DNA from 2 places in the Paenibacillus sp. FSL M7-0802 genome. Region 1 is predicted to be linked to the other one. Evidence: predicted binding sites of a transcription regulator. Region 1 holds the regulator's gene; the other holds the start of a gene.
What was found. Region 1 encodes Rex, which represses fermentation and respiration genes when NADH is low (regulators of the CRP and FNR family bind a similar motif). Its sites were predicted from a motif close to TTGTGAAATATTTCACAA; they were not measured.
Positions count from the first base shown of each region.

Region 2: a site for Rex is predicted at 1,761-1,778, ahead of MHB54_RS15270 (formate/nitrite transporter family protein). Genes of this name have one in related genera too.

Region 1 is NZ_JBBOSD010000001.1:5,369,261-5,374,086, reverse strand. It holds gene MHB54_RS24570 (cell wall elongation regulator TseB-like domain-containing protein) at 1-99, opposite strand, end outside; gene MHB54_RS24565 (amidohydrolase) at 137-1,438, opposite strand; gene MHB54_RS24560 (redox-sensing transcriptional repressor Rex) at 1,425-2,078, opposite strand; gene dinG (ATP-dependent DNA helicase DinG) at 2,123-4,826, opposite strand, start outside.
Region 2 is NZ_JBBOSD010000001.1:3,277,356-3,282,181, forward strand. It holds gene MHB54_RS15265 (FAD-dependent oxidoreductase) at 103-1,464, shown strand; gene MHB54_RS15270 (formate/nitrite transporter family protein) at 1,853-2,686, shown strand; gene MHB54_RS15275 (molybdopterin-containing oxidoreductase family protein) at 3,059-4,826, shown strand, end outside.

The sequences.
Region 1 (4,826 bases):
CTGGTCTTGAGTAACATAGGAATAATACCAGAAAATGCTGACCAGGATCAGTATCACGGCCAAAATGGCGACCGCTATCCATTTTTTCTTATTTTTCAAACCTGTGCTTCCTCTCTAAGGGGATGTGACACCTAAATTAGCGCGACAGCAGCCCTTCAAAGGCGGCTTGTGCCTCATGTTTGATACGTTCCTCGTCCATAGTCAGGCATTCGCCGTTTTTCACAACCTGGCGACCGTCTACCCACACATGAGCCACGTCCTTGGCGCTTGCAGAGTATACCGCATGGGAAATAAGATCTGTACGCGGCAAGAAATGTGCCTGATTCAGATCCAACGCGATAAAGTCAGCCTTGTTGCCTGCTGCCAACGCTCCTACTTCTTTTAAACCAATCGACTTTGCACCGTATTCTGTTGCCAGACGCAGCGCTTCACTTGCAGGAACTGCCGTAGGGTCACCGGATACACCCTTGTGAATAAGTGCCGCCAGACGCATTTCCTCGAACATATCCAGGTTATTATTGCTGGCAGGACCATCCGTTCCGAGAGAAACAGTAACCCCTGCACGCAGCAATTCAGGCACTCTGGCCACACCACTTGCCAGCTTCAAGTTGCTACCAGGATTATGTGAAACCGCTACACCACGTTCAGCCAGTAAAGCTATTTCTTCGTCGTTCAAATGAACGCCATGGGCAACAAGCGAAGGACGGGAGAAAAAGCCAAGCTTATCTAAGTGTGCAACTGGACGCAAACCGTAGTCGCGTACGTTTTGCTCCACTTCGGCGATCGTCTCAGACATGTGCGTATGCAGTGGCAAGTCCAGATCATGCGCAGCTTGTACGAATTTTTCAATAAACGCAGGTGGACATGTGTATGGCGCGTGCGGAGACATCATCGTTGTAATACGCCCGTCTGCTTTACCATGCCAGTTACGCGCAAAAGTCACGGCCTCAGCCAGCTTGATTCGCTGTTCTTCTTCCGAGCAAAGTCCAATTGCTCCACGCATCAGACTTGCACGAATACCTGACTCTTCAGCTACACGAGCCACCTCATCCATATGATCGTACATATCCAGGAAGGTCGTTGTTCCACCTTTCAGCATTTCCAGCACAGACAAGGACGTACCCCAGTACACGTCCGTAGATGTAAACTTGGCTTCCATAGGCCACATTTTCTCCTGAAGCCATACTTGAAGTGCCAAGTCATCTCCATGCCCACGCAGCAGAGACATCGCCGCATGACCATGAGTATTAATCAGACCAGGTAAAAACAATAGCCCCTTACCATCGATCGCTTCCGTCTCTTCCTCACCCGCAGGCAAAGTTTCGCCAATATAAGTAATACGGCTATCCTCCACAATCATAAAACCATGGACTACCCCAGCTTCTGATCCATTTACGGCAAAAGAGCCGTTTTTAATCATCCATTTATTCACTGTCATATTGTGTTTCTTCCTTTCCGTCCTCCAAATAATAAGCGAGGCTAAGCAAATCAGTTGTAAAGTCTGTGGCATGAATCCGAATGTTGGCCGGTGCCTTGAGAGTAGTCGGTGCAAAGTTCAGGATCGCTCCAATTCCGCTCTCAATAAGCCTGTCAGCCACGTGCTGTGCTTCAAAATCAGGTACGGTAATAATCCCGATTCGAATGTTTTTTTCTTTCACAGTCGCTTCCAGTTCATCCATCGGTTGAACGACCAATGTATTGATCTTGGTCCCTACCTTATCCGGAAACGCATCAAATACTGCGACAATCTTCATATTGTCTTTTAAATAAGCGTTATAATTCGAAAGGGCTTGCCCCAGATTACCCGCACCGACCAATACGACATTAATTTGCTGGTCGATTTTCAGGATATGGCGTATTTTCTCAATTAGATAAGAAACATCATAACCGATACCCTTCCGACCAAAATCTCCAAAATAGGCGAGATCTTTACGGATTTGGGCCGGGTTCAAATCTAGCCTCTGTCCCAACTCTTGAGAAGAGACCGTAGCCACCTCCCGTTTGTGAAGTGCATTCAGATAACGTAAATATACGGGTAACCTCCGTACGACAGCCTCTGAAATTTTATCTGATTTCATACTTGCTCCCCCTAATTGTAACGAACATACTTAGTGTCCGTCCGTTATGCCTCTGTCTCCGGGGCGGATTGGAGCCATTCGGCGATGCGGGGCACCATTTGCTCCGATGGCATATGCTCCATTTTTGGTCCCGGTAACGAGTACAAAAAGTGCTTTCCGTAATAGGATTCGATCACACGCGTATCGTAAACGATAACGACCCCGTGGTCGCTCGCTGTACGTACTAACCGACCAAATCCCTGTTTGAAGCGAATGACCGCTTGTGGTACAGACAGCTTCATAAATGGATTCTTCTTCTGCTGCTGAAGCAGCTCGCTTTTTGCCTCCAGCAACGGGTGATTCGGCGGTTGAAACGGCAAGCGAACAATGGCCAGACAAGTCAGAGCCTTTCCTGGAATATCGACGCCTTCCCAGAAGCTGCTGGTTCCCAGCAATACAGAAGCTTTGGCTTCCTGAAAACGGCGGGTTAGCTTGCTGCGACTCCCACTGTCCACACCTTGTCCCAGCACAGTAATTTCGCTGGATGCTAAGGCCTCTTTGAGCGGCTCATACACTTGCCGGAGCATCCGATAGGAAGTAAACAGAACGAGCATTCTCCCCCGCGTCGCCTGAGCAGTCGCTCCTAGAGAGCTAACGAGCATATCTACAAAATGTGCATCTCCTACACTGCCCTTCACACTTGGGAAATCCCGTGGAATGACCAGCAACACCTGATCCCTGTAATTAAAGGGTGACGGGAGCTGCGAAGTCATCAGCCGCTCTTGATCTGCGGCCTCCTGCAAGCCGAGCTGATCGATCATGTACTGAAACGACTTATCTACCGATAAGGTAGCAGACGTCAGAATAATGCTTCTTTTTTTGTCAAAAAACATTTCTTTCAACTGGCGGCTCACATCGACGGGCACCGCATAAAATTGCAATGATTTACTACGGAATTGCCCACTCGCTTCGAGCCAGTATACGGTTGTTTCATCATCGAGTCGGATAAAAAAGCGCAAATTTTCTCGGATTCCCGCCAAATCCTTGAGCAGACCCGTGATATCTGTAATAAGGCTATCTGCCGCATAATCGTCATGTTCTTCCTTGACGTCCAGCATCAGCTTGTCGCCCTTGCGCAAAATTTCGCTCATCGTTACATATAGCTGATTTTCCAAAGCCCCCGCCTGATCCCACTTTGCAGGCTTGGCCGAAGGTTTGAGACGGGAAGAAAACTGTCCTGTTTCACCCGGTGTCGCATCGCTTCGCTCTGGCAACATGCCAAACAGCTTGTCGCTTAGCAGGTCCCAAGTTTCCTTAACCTCTAACACGAGCGGATACAGCTGGTCGATGGTTGAGGCCCAATCCGCCGACTTCTCGTGCCCCGATTTCGCCAACTGTTGACGAAGTGAAGGCAGTTGTCCATTCTTGCTGTCTTTGAACAGTCGCGTCAGTGTATGCACGAGTGTGAAATATTTCATATGCATACCTAGGTGCTTACCAGCTACTTCCTCTAGGTGATGGGCTTCATCAATCACCAGATGTTCATAGCTCGGCAACAACTGGTGACTGGCTTTGACGTCTGTGAACAACTTAGAGTGATTCGTAATAACGACATCCGCTATTCCTGCTTCATGGCGTGCACGATGATAATAGCATTTGCGGAACCATGGACAAGAACGACCAAGACAGGACTCTGAATCACTCGCCACCGTTTCCCAGAAATCTCCTCCACGGTTGCTCAGATTCAGTTCTTCATCATCACCGGTTTCTGTTAGCGTCAACCAGACGATCATCTGAGCCGCTGTAATTAAGTCTTCCTTCGGTGTCGCGAAGTCTCTTCTGTTTATTTTATGTTCAAACTTACGCAGACACAAATAATGTCCCCGACCCTTGAAAATAGCAGCCCGGAACGGAAACGGAATCACCTTGGTCAGCATAGGAATGTCGCGCTCGCGTAATTGCTCCTGCAGGTTGATCGTATGTGTACTTACCATAACGCGCTGTCCTTTTTTTACACTGTGATACAGCGATGGGAGCAAATAACCGAGAGACTTTCCTGTTCCTGTACCTGCTTCGATCAGCAGATGCTTGTCTTCACTCAGTGCCTGATTTACACCCTCAATCATCTGTATCTGCGCCTCGCGCTCCTCATATTGGCTCAAGGATGAACGCAAATTGTCCCGCACATCATCCATGTACTCCTCAAAGGAAACACCTGAAAGTGGATTCGGGTCATCTTCTCTACGCGGTGCAGCTAGCTCCGTCCAATCTTCCACTTTTAGCGCAAGCTGACGAAAAAACTGATGTCCCTCCAAATCCTGAATAGGATCAAGCTCTTTCTCTTCACGCACCCCATCAAGAAACCATCCAAGGTCACTGTCTTCCTCTGCAAACAAATCACTAAGCCGCTGTATCGTTATCAGAGGTAATGCTTGAAGCTCACCCAGACACTTTAAAAACACCTCAGCCGTAGCCAACGCGTCGCTGTCTGCTTGGTGAGGGCGATCATGCGCCAGCCCGAACTCAGAAGACACAAAACCTAACTGATACGAAGATAGCGATGGAAACATAATTTTCAGAAAATCCATTGTATCCAAGATTCTTCCGCTAAACGGCAAATATCCGCACCGATCCAGAGCGTTTTGCAAAAAATTAAAATCAAACGCCACATTATGACCGACCAGCACAACATCGTCCAGCATAGGCACGAGCTCCATCATCATTTCTTCAAGTGCAGGAGCATCCTTGACGTCATCGTCTGTAATTCCG
Region 2 (4,826 bases), 2.1 Mb from region 1:
GCGCATGAAGTGAAATAAATCACAAACGCAAACGAGCTGTTTACGTGAAACTATTCACAATTATTATACATTTTATGCCCACACACCAAGGAGGAATTTAACATGAAAGTAGCAGTTATCGGATGTACACACGCAGGCACGGCAGCTATCGTCAATACAGCTAAATGTTATCCAGATGCCGAAATTACCGTTTATGAGCGTAATGATAATATTTCATTCTTATCTTGTGGTATTGCTCTGTACGTAGGTGGTGTCGTCAAAGATCCGCACGGACTGTTTTATTCGTCTCCAGATCAACTGGCTGACTTGGGTGTAGAGACCAAGATGCTTCATGAGGTAACGAGTGTGGATACGGCAGGCAAGACGCTGCATGCACGTAATCTCCAAACAGGTGAAGAATTTACAGACACATTTGATAAATTAATTGTGACTACAGGATCATGGCCCATTATTCCGAAGCTGGAAGGCATTGAACTTGATCATATTTTGCTCTGTAAAAACTATAATCATTCGAATGATATCATTGAGAAAGCCCAGCACGTACAGAACATTACAGTCGTCGGAGCAGGATACATTGGTGTTGAACTGGTAGAAGCGTTCCAAATGAACGGTAAAAATGTAACATTGATCGACAGTGCTGATCGTATATTGAATAAGTATTTGGACCATGAGTATACAGACCGGATTGAAAGTTCCCTGAAGGAACATGGCATTAAGCTGGTACTTGGCGAGACGGTGAGTCGTTTTGAGGGTACGAACGGTAAGGTAAGTAAAGTCGTGACCTCTAAAGGAGAATATGAAACAGAGCTTGTTATTCTCTGCATCGGTTTCCGACCTCAAACGGATCTGCTCAAAGGTCAGGTAGATATGTTGCCTAACGGTGCGATCATTGTGGATAACTATATGCAAAGTAGCTGCCCGGACGTGTTTGCAGCAGGTGACAGCTGTGCAATCCGCTATAATCCGACAGGCAAAACGGCTTATATCCCTTTGGCAACCAACGCAGTTCGTATGGGTACGCTGGTAGCACGTAATCTGGTACAACCAACCATTGCCTACATGGGAACCCAAGGAACTTCGGGTATCAAAATTTACGAAGACAATATTGCAGGAACAGGCATGACGGAAGCGGCGGCAACGGACGAAGGCATGACTGTAGAAGCTGTAACCATTGAAGACAGCTACCGGCCTGAATTTATGCCAACCTCCGAAAAGGTATTACTGAAAGTGGTATATGAGCAGGAGACACGGAGAATTTTGGGGGCACAAATTATGTCGAAGGTGGATTTGACGCAATCCATTAACACGCTATCCGTAGCCATTCAAAATCATATGACCATTGACCAGTTGGCCTTTGTCGATTTCTTCTTCCAGCCACATTATAACAAGCCTTGGAATTTCCTGAACGCAGCAGGTTTACAAGCATTGCCTACAATATCCGAACGGAACCCAGTTACTGTATAATTCGGTTTGTCTGTGACATTGTTCATAAGTTTGTCAACAATCTGAGACGTATGGACGAATCCTTATAGTACAATATAGAGTAGCATAAGGATTAGGGGGTAAGTAGCTTATGGATTTGTTTTATATCCTTTTTCTTGTAGTCGTAGCGCTGGTAGGCCTCGGTGGAGTTATTTGGTTCTTGAGAGCAGTTGAAAAGGAAGAATACAACTAAATGCAAAGCGCGTAGTAGCGCAGTAGATGTAATAATACAGAAAAGACAGTCCTTTTTCCAAGGGCTGTTTTTTTAATGCTTGATAAAGTGATTTTTTTCACAAACATAATCACTGATTTTAAATAAAATATGAAAGAAGAACATTTTAGTGAAAAGATATTAAAGGAGCGGGGACATATGGCGAGCTATAAACCGGGGCAAATTGCCGAAAAGACGGTGGAAACAGGAGTGGCCAAGGCGAACAACCCGTGGACTGTGGCGGTGGTACTGGGATTTTTGGCAGGTGCATTTATTGCACTCGGGTTTTTGCTGGATATACGTGTTATTGCAAGTGCGCCTAAAGAATGGGGAAGCATTGCTACCTTTATTGGAGCTGCGGTGTTCCCTGTAGGTCTGGTATTAGTTTTGATCGCCGGCGGAGAATTGCTGACCGGCAATATGATGGCGGTTCCTTTGGCGAGATGGGCAGGACGGATTAAGACAGGGGCCATGCTTCGTAATTTGGCGATTATTACGCTCAGTAATTTTGCGGGTGCGTTATTCGTTGCATTTTTCTTTGGCCATGTGCTGGGTTTGACAGAAACGGGCCCTTACCTGGACAAAGTGGTGGATATGGCAGGACATAAGCTACATGAAAGCTTTTTGCAGTCTTTTATATCGGGTATAGGATGTAACTGGCTCGTAGCACTGGCTGTATGGCTGGCTTATAGCACAGACTCAATTGGCGGCAAAATTATGGGGATTTGGTTCCCGACCATGGCCTTTGTCGCTATTGGATTTCAGCACGTTGTTGCCAATATGTTTCTCATTCCGGCGGCTATTTTTGCAGGCCACTTTTCATGGGCAGATTATGTTATGAACTTCATTCCGGTCTGGCTGGGGAATTTGGTAGGAGGTAGCCTGTTTGTGGCTGGAGCCTACTGGTTGGCCTATTTAAAAAAGCCTCAAGCCAACGCACATCCAGTGAATGAATCTCCAACCACTTCTTCGGTTGCACATCAAATCCGTTGAGTGATCCTGCTTAATTACGGCACTTTAAACAGCAATGAACAAAGCAAATCCGCCATGACAGGCCCGGGGGAACGAAACCTGTCATGGCGGATTTTTTTGGGAGTGGTCCATGATTTGGCATGGAGGATGAGTGTGCTCTCGTCCCATAATGCCTTGATCTCTTTTACCCTCGGTAAGATATGATGAAACAGGATGTCGAAAAAAATATGATTCTTAAAAAAATCCGTTTTGCTCTATGCAGCAGACGGATTTTTTAATATTTTGGACTAGCGGCTGTGTGGGAAAATCCTTCTCTTGCCATAGGTCAAAGCTGTGGATATGATAAGATCAGTGTAATTTTTGGAAACGGTAACGGAAAGGAGCATCAACACTATGGATCATCGCAATAGCGCGCCTCCTGAGGCCACGCTTCAACAAGACTTACAAAGGGGACAGCGGATGACGGAGCAGCAGGACGGTATTTTTCCGGCTGTATGCCCGTTAGATTGCCCGGATACGTGTGGGCTCCTGCTTCACAAGGAAAATGGAAAGATAGTCAAGGTCACTGGGAACCCGGATCATCCTATTACCAAAGGCGCTATTTGTAACAAAGTTCGCAATATGACGGAGCGGGTATATGATCCTGATCGGGTGCTCTATCCGTTGAAACGTATAGGCCCCAAAGGAGAAGGGAAGTTTGAACGAATTAGCTGGGAGGAAGCGGTCGATACCATTACAGGTCGATTCAAGGAGCTGATACGTACGGACGGATCGGAATCTATTCTCCCCTACAGCTTTTATGGCAATATGGGCGTATTGAGTGTGGATGGAATGGATCGCCGATTTTTTAATGCGCTGGGTTCAAGCCAACTGGATCAGACGATTTGCAGCGTGGCTGGGAATGAAGGCTGGGCATCCGTTATGGGCTTTAAGGGCGGCACCAGCCCGGAGGACACGGAGGATGCAGACCTCATTATTGTGTGGGGTGGAAATGTCATTAGCACCAACATGCATCAGGTCGTTTTGGCTGAGAAGGCACGTAAAAAGGGTGCTAAGGTGGTCGTTATTGACGTTCATCGCAACCGGACGGCGCAATGGGCGGATTGGTTCATTCCGTTATATCCGGGGACGGATACGGCGCTCGCGCTGGGTGTTATGAATGTGCTGTTCGCTCAGGGACTGACGGACGACGAATTTTTACATCGCTACACGGTAGGCCATGAGGAACTGCGCGAGCATGTTAAGACGTATACACCAGAGCGAGTTTCGCGGATTACCGGCGTGCCGGAAGCAGATATTATCCGTTTAGCGGAAATGTACGGAACTGCGCGAGCAGCGTATATCAATATAGGTAATGGGCTTCAGCATCATGATAATGGTGGTATGAACGTACGTGCGGTTACATGCTTGCCTGCGCTCACTGGACAATGGCTAAAGCACGGCGGGGGAGCGTCACGCTCTAATGGCGCTTATGGCAAATTTAACGGCGCCAATCTGGCGCGTCCTGATCTGCGACAGAACCCGGATGCCCGGGTGATCAACATGAACCGGATCGGAGAAGCGCTGCTACAGAAGGAACAGCCGATTAAGGCGTTATTTGTATACTGCAGTAACCCGGTAGTTGTAGCTCCCGATTCGGAACGGGTGACTGAAGGATTTGAACGAGAGGATTTGTTCACAGTCGTACATGACCTGTTTCTTACGGATACGGCCCGTTATGCCGATATTGTGCTGCCTGCAGCGTCTTCCTTTGAGGGTACGGACCTATATAAATCCTACTGGCATCACTATGTCCAGATGCAGGAACCCGTCATTGCTCCACTCGGGGAAAGCAAAAGCAATTATGAGCTGTTTAGCCTGCTCGGACGGGCTATGGGCTTTGACGAAGCTGCCTTTACGGAAAGTGAAGCGGACATGATCGCAGGCGCGCTTGATAATCCAACGAACCCTTATCTCAACGGTGTAACCTTGGAAGCCTTAAAAGAGTCACCTTTTGTAAAGCTCGATATGTCGCCAAAGGCTACTTATTTGGATCGTCTAACCACGCCTTCAGGCAAGATTGAGCTATATTCGGAAAAAATGAAACAAGCAGGTCTGCCCGCGATGCCTTCATATGTGCCGCTGATTGAAGGGTATGATGGAGAGCATCGACCGCAAGCGG